One region of the Streptomyces sp. NPDC020845 genome, then DNA from elsewhere that is predicted to be linked to it. Evidence: riboswitches for the same ligand, from Rfam matches in the RefSeq annotation. Region 1 holds a riboswitch; each other region holds the start of a gene.

Region 1 (3,199 bases):
GGGCGGGCCGCGCGGTCGCCGCGTTCGCGCTCAGCGAGCCGCAGGCCGGCTCCGACGCCGCCGCGCTCGGCCTGCGGGCCGACCCCGACGGGGCGGGTGGCTGGCGGCTGGAGGGCGAGAAGTGCTGGATCTCCAACGCCCCGGAGGCCGACTTCACCGTCGTCTTCGCCCGCACCACCCAGGGCGCGGGCTCGCGCGGCGTCACCGCCTTTCTCGTCCCCGCCGACCGGCCGGGGCTCAGCGGCGAGCGTCTTGACATGCTCAGCCCGCACCCCATCGGCAGCCTCACCTTCGACGGCGTCCCCGTCACCCGCGAGGACGTCCTGGGCGCGCCCGACAAGGGGTTCGGGGTCGCCATGCGCACCCTCAACCTGCTGCGGCCGAGCGTCGGCGCGTTCGCCGTCGGCATGGCCCAGGCCGCGCTCGACGCGTCCGTGGCCCACGCCGGGGAGCGCACCGCATTCGGCGGGCCGCTGAAGGACCTTCAGGCCGTCTCCCACCAGCTCGCCGAGATGGCCACCCGCACCGAGGCCGCCCGCCTCCTGGTCTACGCGGCCGCCACCGCGTACGACGAGGGCGCGCCGGGCATCGCCAGGAGCTCGGCGATGGCCAAGCTCCTGGCCACCGAGACCGCCCAGTACGTCGTGGACGCCGCCGTACAGATCCACGGTGCGCGGGCGCTGCGCCGCGGGCATCTTCTGGAGCACCTGTACCGCGAGGTGCGCGCGCCCCGGATCTACGAGGGCGCGACCGAGGTCCAGCGCACGATCATCGCGAAGGAGCTGTACCGGTGACCGAGCCGCAAGAGCCGCAAGAGCCGCAAGAGCCGCAAGAGCCGCAAGAGCCGCAAGCGTCGTCCGAACTGTCCACGCTGCTGCGCACCAACCCGCCCGAGCTCTCCCCGCCCACCGGCTTCAGCCACGCCGTCACGGCCACCGGCGGCCGTCTGGTCTTCCTGGCGGGTCAGACGGCGCTGGACGGCGCGGGCGCGGTCGTCGGTGCCACGCTTCCGGCCCAGTTCCGGCGCGCACTGGCCAACCTGCTCACCGCCCTGACCGCGGTCGGCGGCACCCCCGCGGACCTGGCCCGGCTGACCGTGCACACCACCGACGTCGCGGCCTACCGCGCGTCCGCCCCCGAACTCGGCCGCATCTGGCGGGAGCTGGCGGGCCGCGACTACCCCGCGATGGCGGTCATCGGCGTCGTCCGGCTGTGGGACGAGGCGGCGATGGTCGAGCTGGACGGCATCGCGGTGCTGCCGTAGCGGCGCGCCCGCCCATCGTTCCGCTCGTCACACCGGTTGGTGCGGTATTGGCCAGGCCCGCGCCACGCGGTACCGTCGGTGCGATATCGACGACGGCAAGACGGAAGCCGGTGGGAACCCGGCACGGTCGCGCCACTGTGAACGAGACGTTCCACACGATCCAAGGGACGTCTTGTGAGTCAGACCCGTAGCCGTCGTCCAGTGCACCACCGAAATGGGACGCGAACTCCCTTAAGGAGGCCCTGCCATGGCGCAGCATGTCGCACAGCCGACCGCCACCACCCCCGCTCTCCCCGCCAAGCTGCCGATCGGTGCGATCGTCCCGTGGGCGGTGTTCTTCGGCATCCTGATGCTGGTCCTGCTGTACTTCGTCGGCGCCGAACAGGGCGCCACCTCGGTCGTCTCCGGCGAGGACGTCCACGAGTGGGTGCACGACGCCCGCCACCTGCTCGGTTTCCCCTGCCACTGACGCCAGGGACGCCGACACCCTCATGAATTCCGCAACGGTACGGAACCTGCTCGTCCGTGGCATGCTCGCCGGCCTCGGGGCCGGCGTGCTCGCCCTGATCGTCGCCTATCTCCTCGGGGAACCGAATGTCGACAAGGCGATCGGCTTCGAGGAGTCCCACGCCCCGGCGCATGAGCACGAGGTCGAACTCGTCTCCCGCAGCCTGCAGTCCACCGCCGGCCTGGCCACCGGTGTTCTGATCTACGGGGTCGCCTTCGGCGGCATCGCCGCCCTCGCCTACTGCTTCGCCCTGGGCCGCATCGGCCGCTTCACCCCGCGGGCCACCGCGCTGCTGCTGTCCGGCTGCGCCCTGCTCGCGGTCTACGTCGTGCCGTTCCTGAAGTACCCGGCCAATCCGCCCGCCGTCGGTGACCCCGACACCATCTCCCAGCGGACCAATCTGTATCTGCTGATGATGGTGGGCAGCGTGCTCCTCGCGATCGCCGCGACCATCCTCGGCAAGCGGCTCGCCCCGAAACTGGGCACTTGGTACGCCACCGTAGCCGCGGTGGCCGCCTTCGCCCTGCTGATCGGCCTGGCGTTTGCGTTTCTGCCGGCCGTCAACGAGGTGCCCGCCGATTTCCCGGCCACCGTGCTGTGGCGGTTCCGGCTCTCCGCGCTGGCCGTCCAGGTCACCCTGTGGGGAGGCTTCGGGCTGGTCTTCGGCGAGTTGGCCGAGCGCCTGCTGAGTCCCAAGCCCGCCACCAGGGCCCCGGCATCGCCGGTGGCCGCCCCCAGCCGACCGTGATCCGACCGTCGCCCTGACCTCACCGGTCGGGGCCCTCTTCAGGGGCGGTCGAGTGGCCGCCCCAGCCCGAGGTTCCAGCGTCCGGCCCGTCCGCTGATCCCGGTCACGGTCAGCGGCGGCACGTCGGCACGCCAGAAGGCCGCCGCGGGCGCGCCCAGCACATGCACCACCGCGGCCCGCACCACGTCCGGCTCCACCACGGCGAGCGTATGGCCGTCCGTCAGCGACGCCGCGTCGAGCCACCGTCCGATCCGCAGGCACAGGTCCCGTACCGACTCCCCGCCGTGGGGCGCGGCCGCCGGGTCGGCCAGCCACCGGGCCACCGCCTCCGGTTCGGCGGCACCGACCTCGTCGAGGGCGAGGCCCCGCCAGCGGCCCGCGTCCAGACCGGCCAGCTCCGTACGGGGCTCGGCCACGCCGAGTCCCAGCGCGGCGGCGGTCTCCCGGCAGCGCAGGCTGGGGGAGGTGACGGCGCGGGCGGCCGAGGGCAGCGCCCCGGCCACGGCGCGGGCCCGCGCCGCGCCGCCGTCCTCAAGAGGGGTCGTGCCGTCGTCGAACCGGGCCTGGCGCAGCGATGGACTCATCGCGGCTGAGATGAAGGTGACGCGGCTGGTCACGCGCTCGCTCCTCCTACCTGTGCCATGGGCGGTACGGCACATACGTAACCACCGGTGGGCCC
Region 2 (3,199 bases), on a different contig from region 1:
TTCGCCGCCCAGACCGGCGCCGCGACCGTCATCCTCGCCTCGTCGCACATCGGCTTCGCGCTCTCCACCACCCAGGTCTGCTCCGGCTCCGTGATGGGCGCGGGGGTCGGCCGCAAGGGCGCTGTGGTGCGGTGGTCCACCGCGGGCCGCATGGTCCTCGCCTGGGTGCTCACCCTGCCCGCCGCGGGCCTCGTCGCGGGCGGCGCCGCGCTGCTGGCGGACCAGGGCGACTGGGGCGTCACGGCGGTCGCCGTGCTCGCGGTCGCCGCCTGCGCCGGGATCTGGGCGGCCTCGCGCCGCAAGCCCGTCGACCACACCAACGTCAACGACATCGACGAGGCTGCGGCGCTGCCGGCCGAGCCGGTGGGTGTCGTCACGGCGGCCCTCCAGTCCGTGGCTCCGCCGCCCGTCTCTGCCGCTTCCATCTCCTCCTCCGCCACCCCGGCAGGCGCCTCCGCGGCCACCGGCAGCACCAGCTAAGGAAGTAACGCGATGAGCATCGACTGGGCGGCCCTCGGCCAGGTCTTCGGCATCAGCCTCGCGGTGACCGTCGGCTTCGTGGGCGTCTTCACCCTCGGCATCCTCGGCACCTCCCGTAAGCCGCAGCAGGCGGAGGCGGGCACCGACACGGCCGCCACCGCGTCCGCCGCTCCGGCCCCGGCCGGCGGCGCCTTCGGCCCCGCGCGCGCCGGCGCGTACCTCTGCTTCGCGCTGTGCGCGGCGGCCGTGGCGTACGGCATCAACCTGATCGTGGCCTGACTCCGTTCGACCCACTCACGGTCGCCGGGCTGGAACGCGCCGACCAGCGCGTTCCAGCCCGGCGGCCGTGGCATGTGCTCCTCGGCACACTCACACAGGGTGGGGCATTCGCGAGTTGACGGCCATTCGCGGCCCATGGTGGACTTCCGGAGCCAAACGGCGGCAGGAGAGGAAGCCGGTGAGAATCCGGCGCGGTCCCGCCACTGTCACCGGGGAGCGCTCTCCCATCGCCCGTACGAGTCACGGCCGTCCACACGGCGGCTGGAAGACCGGGAGAAGCGCGGATCCGGGAGCCAGGAGACTCTCACCGCCGGTCACGTCGAACCAGGGCGCGGACCCTGAGTGAGGACATACCGCCATGCCCGGCACCGCCATGCCGCCGACCCGCCCGCGGCCCCTCCGCCACGTCCCGGCGTCCCCGCCACTCCTGATGTTCCTGACGTTCGCCATGTTCCGAGGCAAGACGGCGGACTGACGATGCGTGCCGATCACGCCTCGTACGCGTGCGGCGCCGCCCTCGGCTTTCTCGGCGACCTCGCCATGGGCGATCCGCGCCGCGGCCATCCTGTGGCCGCGTTCGGGCGCGCCGCCCTGGCCGTCGAGCGGCTGCTGTGGCGCGACCACCGCGGATCCGGGGCTCTCTACACCGCGCTGTGCGCGGGCGGCGCGGCCGCGGGCGCCGTGCTGTCGGTGCGCGCCGTACGGGCCTTGGGACACCCCGCGTCGGGAGGCTCCGCTCTGGGCAGCGCTGTCCTGAAACCCTCGGGACGTCCCGTCTTGGGGCGCCCCGCCGCGGAAACCTCCGCTCTGGGGCGCCGCTCCCCCGCCGCGCAGACCGTACTGACCGCCGCCGTCACGTGGGCGGTGCTCGGCGGCACGACGCTGGGCCGGGAGGCACGGGCTATCGGCGGCGCACTGACCGCCGGTGACCTGGACGCCGCCCGGCGGCGGCTGCCGCACCTGTGCGGGCGCGATCCGCAGGCGCTGGACGAGTCGCAGATCGCACGCGCGGTTGTCGAGTCGGTCGCCGAGAACACCTCGGACGCCGTTGTGGGCGCGCTGGTGTGGGGGGCAGTCGGCGGGGTGCCGGGCCTGGTCGGCTTCCGGGCCGTCAACACCCTGGACGCGATGGTGGGCCACAAGTCCCCGCGCTACCGGCGGTTCGGTTGGGCCTCGGCCCGGCTGGACGACCTCGCCGGCTGGCCCGGCGCACGGCTCACCGCGGCGCTGGCCGCCCTGGCCGGGCCCGATCCGCGCGGCGCGTGGCGCGCCTGGCGGCGCGACGGCCACCGCCATCCGAGCCCCAACGCGGGCCCCGTGGAGGCCGCGTTCGCGGGCGCGCTCGGCGTACGGCTGGGCGGCACGCTCACATACGGCGGCCGCGTTGAGCACCGGCCGGTGCTCAACCCCGGCGGGCGGCCGGTCGAGGCGGCCGACATCGAGCGCGCGGTACGGCTTTCGCGGCGCGTCGGCGCCCTGGCGCTCGGCGTGTCCGCCGCGGCCCGGCTGGCCGTGGGGGCTCGGCTGGTTGTGGGGGCTCGGCTGGTTGTGGGGGCTCGGCTGGCTGCGGGAGCCCGGCCGACGGCAGGCGTGGCGCCGAGGTCGGCCGGTACGGCCGCGCGGCCCGGTGCCGCGCCCGTACCCGCCGCGCGGGCCCCACATGGCGCGCTCGCCCGCTGGGCACGGTCCATGCCCCTCCCTCCCGCTCAGTCCCGGCGCGCTCCAACGCGCGGGCTTCCTTCGTCACCGCTCGCTCCTCCGTCGCTGCGCGGCTCCTCGGTCCAGCACGCACAGCGCGCCAAGACACGCTCATACGAGGCACCCGGCGCGGGCCGGTCCGGCGATCCGGCGACGGTGCGGCCGACGGCCGCGGGGAGGGACTGAGGATGAGCGGGATACAGGGCGGGGGTGCGCCGGGCGGCGGGCTGCTCGTCGCGGGTACGACCTCGGACGCGGGCAAGAGCGTCGTCACGGCCGGAATCTGCCGCTGGCTCAGCCGTAAGGGCGTCAGCGTCGCGCCCTTCAAGGCGCAGAACATGTCGCTCAACTCCTTCGTGACCCGCGACGGGGCGGAGATCGGCCGCGCCCAGGCCATGCAGGCCGCCGCCGCGCGCGTCGAGCCGAGCGCGCTGATGAACCCCGTCCTGCTCAAGCCCGGCAGCGACCGCAGCAGCCAAGTGGTGCTGCTGGGCAAGCCGGTGGGCGAGTTGAGCGCGCGTGGCTACCATGCGGGGCGGCAGGAGGCGCTGCTGGGGACCGTCACCGAATGCCTGGCCGAGCTTCGGCGTACGCACGACGCGGTGATCTGCGAGGGCGCGGGCAGCCCCGCCGAGATCAATCTGCGCCGCACCGACATCGTCAACCTGGGGCTCGCCCGGGCCGCCCGGCTGCCGGTCGTCGTGGTCGGGGACATCGACCGCGGCGGCGTCTTCGCGTCGTT
Region 3 (3,199 bases), on a different contig from region 1:
CGCGGCTGGTGTCGACGAACATCTCGCCCGGCGGTGGCCCCCAGTGCCCCTCCACCGCCTCGCGCAGCTCCTGCGGCAGCCGGGCGTACCAGCGGCGGTAGTCGGCGGCGGGGATCCGGACCGGATTGCGGGCCAGCTGCTCCTCGGTGAGCCAGTCCTGGTCGTGGCCGCCCGCCTCGATGAGGGCCCGGATCAGCTCGTCACCGTCGCCGGAGGCGAGACCGGGCAACGCCTCGGGTCCCTCCACCGGGCCGAGGTCGAAGCCGTCCGCGCGCAGCCGGCGCAGCAGGGCGACGGCGCTGGCGGGCGTGTCCAGGCCGACGGCGTTGCCGATGCGGGAGTGCTTGGTGGGGTAGGCGGACAGCACGAGCGCGAGGCGCTTGTCGGCCGCCGGTATGTGGCGCAGCCGGGCGTGTCGTACGGCGATTCCCGCGACACGCGCGGCGCGCTCGGGGTCGGCGACATAGACGGGCAGGCCGTCCTCGTCGGTCTCCTTGAAGGAGAACGGCACCGTGATCAGCCGTCCGTCGAACTCCGGGACGGCGACCTGGGTCGCCGCGTCCAGAGGCGAAAGACCCTCGTCATTCGCCTCCCACGCGGCGCGCGGGCCGGTCAGGCACAGCGCCTGGAGCACCGGGACGTCCAGCCCGGCCAGCGCGCCCGCGTCCCACGCCTCGTCATCGCCGCCGGCCGATGCCTCGGCGGGCCGGGTACCGCCCGCGGCGAGCACGGTGGTCACCACCGCGTCAGCCTCGGCGAGGGCTTCCAGCAACTCGGGCTCGGGTGCGCGCAGCGAGGCGACGTACAGCGGCAGCGCGCGGCCCCCGGTGTCCTCGACGGCCTGGCACAGCGCCTCGACGAAGGCGGTGTTGCCGCTCATGTGGTGGGCGCGGTAGTAGAGCACGGCGATCCGCGGGCCGGTGACGTCCTCGCGCGCGGTGCGCTCCAGCGGGCCCCACGAGGGCGCGGGTGCGGGCGGCTCGAAGCCGTGGCCTGTCAGCAGGACGGTGTCGGACAGGAAGCGGGCCAGCTGGCCGAGGTTGCCGGGCCCGCCGTGCGCGAGATAGGCGTGGGCCTCGGCGGCGATCCCGACCGGGACCGTGGACGCCTCCATGAGCTGGGCGTCCGGGGCCTGTTCGCCGGTCAGGACCACGACCGGGCGGTCCCCGGCGAGCAGCGCGTCGAGCCCTTCCTGCCAGGCGCGCACCCCGCCGAGCAGCCGTACGACGACGAGTTCGACGCCGTCGAGGAGCGCGGGCAGCTCGTCCAGGGGGAGCCGGGCCGGGTTGGCGAGCCGATAGGGCACCGGAGTCTGTGCCGCGCGGGCACTGAGCAGGTCGGTGTCGGACGTCGACAGCAGCAGGATCATGCGACGGCAGGCCTTCCTCGGGGTCCGCGCCCCGGGCGGGTTGAAGACGGCGGGAGTTCCTGGCTCGCGCGGCCGTCGCAATACCGGCTGCCGCGCTCACAGTGGCGGGACCGCGCCGGATTTCCACCGGCTTCCTACCCTTTTTGCCGTCTTTTGTTGTGGCGGGCCGGGACCGACCCGCCGTGAGCATAGTAAAACCGTCCGGCAGTAGGGAACGCGGGGGAAGGAGGGGTACCTCCCAGGCCCGCAGGGCCTGCGGGGAGGGTCGAGGGCCGAGTCCGGGTGTGCCGCGTGAGGAGAGCGCGGCGGCTCCCCCAGCTACCGCTGGGAGGTACCCCCTGCGTGCGACGAGCGCGGTGCGGCTGGGGGCGCCTGCCAGCGGTAGCTGGGGGAGAGAGCCATCGGCACGCGACGCCGCGGGCCCTGCTGTTGGACGGTCCGAGCGCTTCTGACCTGCCGCGGGGCGGTGAGCCGAACGCAATCGTCGGTATGCTCGCCGCCATGCCCCTCCCCCCGACAACCGCCCCACCAGGGGACGAAACCCCCGCGCGCGGTCGCGACGACGCCTGCCCCGGCGCGCTGCGCCTGCACTCGGCGGACGACGGCGCACTGGCCCGGGTGCGGCTGCCCGCCGGGCTCCTGACGGTGCGTCAGGCGCTCGTGCTGGCGCTCGCGGCCGAGGAGTTGGGCGACGGCCGGCTGGATCTCACCTCCCGGGGCAATCTGCAGCTGCGCGGCCTCGACGCGGGGTGCGGAGCCGGACTCGCGGCCCGGCTGCGGACGGCAGGGCTGCTCCCGTCGGACCGCCACGACCGGGTGCGCAACATCGTGGCGTCCCCGCTGTCCGGGCTGGACGGGGCGGGGCACGCGGATGTCTCGGCGTGGGCGAGAGAGCTGGACGCCCTGCTGTGCGACAACGCGCCCGCGGGTTCCGGATTGGCCGAACTGGCGGGGCTGTCGGGCCGGTTCCTGTTCGCGCTCGACGACGGGCGCGGCGATGTGGCGGCGCTGGGCGCGGATGTGACATTGATCGCAGCGCCGGACGGCGAGGCGGTGCTGCGGCTCGGCTCCGCCGGGGGGCACGAACCGGCCCGTCCGGGCGCGCGATCGGACACGCGCCCGGAGCCCGCCGGGGCGTGCGTGGCGGACACCCGTGGCGCGGCGGGCGCACCTGCCCTGCCGGGGACGACTGGCACGGTGGGTGCGCCTGGCACGATGGGTGCGCCTGGTGCGGCGGGCGCACCCCGCACGGCAGGCACTCGCAGCGCCGCGGGCGCCCCTGGTGCGGCGGGGGCGCCTGACAGTGCGAGCCCCCAGGGCGCAGGGGGTGCTCCTGACGCCGCAAGCACCCCAGACACGCCAGGCACACCCGGCGTGGCGGGCACCCCTGGCCCGCCGAGCGCCCCCCGCACGGCGAGCGCGCCCCGCACGGCGGGCACTCGCGGCGCGGCGGGCGTCCCCGGCACGGCAGCCGTCCCGGCGCGCCGGGGCAGCCGGCCGGAGGGTGCCGACACTCCGGGCGCCGAGCTCCGGGTACGCGCCGCGGACGCGCCGCGCGCGGCGGCGCTGGCCGCGGTGGCGTTTCTCGACGCCGTGCGCGCGAGTGGCACACGCGCGTGGCGTGTGAGCGAGCTGCCGGCGCGACACGCCGTGACGGCCGACCAATTGGCCGGGCGACTCGCCGATGCAGGAATCCAGGCCATACCCCTCAGCCCTCACTCCCCAACCACCGCGCCGAGCACACCACTCGTCGGGCTCGTCGCCGGGCCGGACGGGCGGTGCGCGGTGTCGGTCGCCGTCCCGCTGGGGCGGCTCACCGCCGCGCGGTGG
Region 4 (3,199 bases), on a different contig from region 1:
GACGGCCGTCTCGCCGTCGTCCGTGACCTCCAGGATCTCGGTGCACAGGTTGGAGGAGTGCACGACCCGGCCGGGCTCGGCGGTCTGGTTGGCGGTGCGGTTGGCGGCGTCCTTGAAGGTCATCCAGCCGTTGCCGGTCTGCGCGAGGGTGCGCATCATCCGGGCGTACAGCTGGCGCGCCGGGACGGTCTTGACGGCAAGACCCTCCGCCTCGGCCTTCCGGTACGCGGCGTCGAACTCCTCGCCCCACAGGTCGACCAGCGCGGGCGCGTCGACCGGCGAGAACAGCGACCAGTCGGCGTCGGCCTCGACCCGGCGCATGAACTCGTCCGGGATCCAGTGCGCGATGTTGAGGTTGTGGGTGCGGCGGGCCTCTTCGCCCGTGTTGTCCCGCAGCTCCAGGAACTCCTCGATGTCCGCGTGCCAGGTCTCCAGGTACACACAGGCCGCGCCCTTGCGCCGGCCGCCCTGGTTGACGGCGGCGACGGAGGCGTCGAGCGTGCGCAGGAACGGCACGATGCCGTTGGAGTGCCCGTTGGTGCCGCGGATCAGCGAACCGCGGGCGCGGATGCGCGAGTACGACAGGCCGATGCCGCCCGCGTGCTTGGAGAGCCGCGCGACCTGGTGGTAGCGGTTGTAGATCGAGTCCAGTTCGTCCAGCGGCGAGTCCAGCAGATAGCAGGACGACATCTGCGGGTGCCGGGTGCCGGAGTTGAACAGGGTGGGGGAGCTGGGCAGGTAGGACAGCGTGCTGGTGAGCCGGTAGAGCTCGGCGACGTCGTCGAGCGCCCGCTCCGAGTGGTCCTCGGCCAGCCCGCAGGCCACTCGCAGCAGGAAGTGCTGCGGGGTCTCGATCACCTGGCGGGTGATCGGGTGGCGGAGCAGATAGCGGCTGTGCAGCGTGCGCAGCCCGAAGTAGCCGAAGCGGTCGTCGGCGCCGTCGGCCAGCGCCTTGTCTACCAGGGCGTCCAGGCGGGCGGCGTGGGCGGTCACGAACTCGGCCGTGCCGTCCGCGATCAGGCCCTCGCGGTGCCCCACGGCCACCGAGGCGGAGAAGGAGACCGCGCCCTGCCCGGCCGCCTCCTCGGCGATGGCGAGGGTCAGCAGCCGCGCGGCGAGCTTCGAGTACTCCGGCTCCTCGGCGATCAGCCCGGCCGCCGCTTCGGTCGCGAGAGTGCGCAACTCCGCCTCGTCCGAACCGGGATGGCGGCCGCGCAGGGCGGCGGCCGCGACCTTGCCGGGGTCGGTGGCGGGCAGGTCGGCGGTGAGCTCCGTCAGGGTCCGCAGCAGGGCGGTCCCGGGCGCGTCGTCCGCTCCCTGAATAGCCGCTGCCTCTGAAACCGGATCGGCTGGCGCGATGGTCACTGAAGTGCTCTCCCTCGCTCGGCTAGGGGCCTTGCGGGGCGGTGAGCGATGGGCGCGTACGGGCATGCCGAAACAGCGGACGGCATACCGCGCAGCGTCCACCGGCCCAACCCGCGAGGCCCGGACGTATGAGACGGCTGTCGGCAGGTCCTCGGACTTGCGGGTACGCAAAAGCGTACGCGTACACCGTTGCGGGACAGTTCCGGATTCCCACCGGATTCCCCTGCGGCGACAGCGAGCATGAGCATACATCTTGTGGTGGCGAGCGCACGCGCCCCCACATGTTGTGTCGCGAGGTGGAGTGTTTCGTACGAATGTGCTATTCAGTGCCGGACTTGGCGCGGTCTTGACGCGCACTTGGCACGAGCCGGACACGGGCCCGAGGCAGGCCTTGCGCGGGCCTGAGACCGGCCTGACGCGGGCCCTGAGGCGGGCCCGACACGGGCCCTGGGGCGGTCCTGGCGAGGGTCCGGCGCGGGCGGCCGGGCGCGAGCCTGACACGGCCCGGCAAGGGCTCGTCATCGGGTCCGGCGCGGCGCCGGGTCGAACTCCGGGTCGAACTCTAAGCGGGCGTCGTTGCCCGCCACTCCGCGAGGGTACGGGCCAGCCTGGCCCGGTAGTCCGCGTAGCCGCGCTCGTATGCCTCGGCGCGGTCCGCGTCCGGTACGACAGTACGCGAATCGGCTCGCCATTGTGACGCGTCCACCGGGTCGCCGAGCGCCCGCCAGGCGACCGCGACCGCGCCGCGCGCGCCCACCTCGGGCTCGTCGGGGATGCGCACCGGCCGGCCGAGGACGTCCGCGAACAGCTGGGTCCAGGCGGCGGATCGGGTGCCGCCTCCGCACGCCGCCAGGCTCGCCGTCAGCCCCGCGGCCTCCAGGCAGTGCCGGGCCGCGTACGCCACGGCCTCGCAGACGGCCCGTACGGCGTCCGCGCGTGTCGTGGCGAGGGTCAGCCCGTCCAACCGGCCCCGCGCGGCGGGCTCCACGAACGGGGCCCGCTCGCCCGCGTCGGACAGGAAGGGCAGCGCGGTCACCCCGCGCGCCCCTGGCGGGCTCGCGGCGAGCAGCGCGTCCAGGTCGGCGGTGGTGGCCCCGGCGAACTCCAGGACCCACTCCAGGGCCGCCGTGCCCACCATGGCGGGCATACCGCGCAGCCAGCGGTCCCGGTCGGGTACGCACAGCCACATGCCCGCCGGGTCGGCGGCCGGGTCGATCCGCGCGCTGTCGGTGAGGACTTGGCTGGCCAGCGTGGTGCCGACGATCAGCAGGCCGTCGCCCACCTCCTCGACCCCGCTGCCGATCGCGCAGGCCGGAAGGTCGTACGGGCCCGCCGTGACGGGCAGTCCGGCCGGCAGCCCGAGCAGCTTCGCGCCCGCCTCGTCCAGCCGCCGTACGGTGCCGGGCGCGGCGGGTGGCGGCAACAGCCGGGCGTATTCGGCGATTCCACACGCTTCCAGGGCTTTGGGGACATACTCGCGCGTGGTCACGTCCAGGAAGGGCATGGACGCGTCCGAGGCGTCCACGCCGATGACGCCGGTGAGCCGCTGCGCCACCGCGTCCACGCAGTAGCCCGCGACCTCCGCGCGCGCCAGCGCCTCCGGCTCGTGGTCGGCCAGCCAGCGCAGCAGCGGCGCGTGGCAGCCGGGGAACACCCCGGAGCCGGTGAGCCGGTAGAGCTCGCGGATGGTGCCGTCCTCGCCCCACCGGGTCACGGTGTCGTTCGCCCGGCCGTCCATCCACGAGATCGGCGGGCGCACCGCCCGGCCCGCCGCGTCGCGCAGCCACAGCCCGTCGCCCTGCCCGGTGAGCGCGAGCGCGACCGGAGCCGCCAG

What was found. Region 1 has a riboswitch for cobalamin ahead of ACH4U7_RS17645 (CbtB-domain containing protein). Riboswitches for the same ligand answer to the same signal wherever they lie in the genome.
Region 2: another riboswitch for cobalamin. It lies ahead of ACH4U7_RS04215 (cobalamin biosynthesis protein); the one in region 1 lies ahead of ACH4U7_RS17645 (CbtB-domain containing protein).
Region 3: another riboswitch for cobalamin. It lies ahead of cobN (cobaltochelatase subunit CobN); the one in region 1 lies ahead of ACH4U7_RS17645 (CbtB-domain containing protein).
Region 4: another riboswitch for cobalamin. It lies ahead of ACH4U7_RS27120 (ribonucleoside-diphosphate reductase subunit alpha); the one in region 1 lies ahead of ACH4U7_RS17645 (CbtB-domain containing protein).

Annotation. Positions count from the first base shown of each region.
Region 1 covers NZ_JBIRSJ010000006.1:427,427-430,625, reverse strand. The annotation lists gene ACH4U7_RS17655 (acyl-CoA dehydrogenase family protein) at 1-794, shown strand, start outside; gene ACH4U7_RS17650 (RidA family protein) at 863-1,264, shown strand; cobalamin riboswitch at 1,324-1,475, shown strand; gene ACH4U7_RS17645 (CbtB-domain containing protein) at 1,512-1,733, shown strand; gene ACH4U7_RS17640 (CbtA family protein) at 1,756-2,520, shown strand; gene ACH4U7_RS17635 (histidine phosphatase family protein) at 2,559-3,137, opposite strand.
Region 2 covers NZ_JBIRSJ010000002.1:57,329-60,527, forward strand. The annotation lists gene ACH4U7_RS04205 (anion permease) at 1-480, shown strand, start outside; gene ACH4U7_RS04210 (hypothetical protein) at 493-759, shown strand; cobalamin riboswitch at 927-1,063, shown strand; partial or broken gene ACH4U7_RS04215 (cobalamin biosynthesis protein) at 1,237-2,280, shown strand; gene ACH4U7_RS04220 (cobyric acid synthase) at 2,646-3,199, shown strand, end outside.
Region 3 covers NZ_JBIRSJ010000001.1:879,816-883,014, reverse strand. The annotation lists gene cobN (cobaltochelatase subunit CobN) at 1-1,369, opposite strand, end outside; cobalamin riboswitch at 1,403-1,566, opposite strand; gene ACH4U7_RS03035 (nitrite reductase) at 1,871-3,199, shown strand, end outside.
Region 4 covers NZ_JBIRSJ010000010.1:231,085-234,283, reverse strand. The annotation lists gene ACH4U7_RS27120 (ribonucleoside-diphosphate reductase subunit alpha) at 1-1,365, opposite strand, end outside; cobalamin riboswitch at 1,490-1,620, opposite strand; gene ACH4U7_RS27115 (FGGY family carbohydrate kinase) at 1,928-3,199, opposite strand, start outside.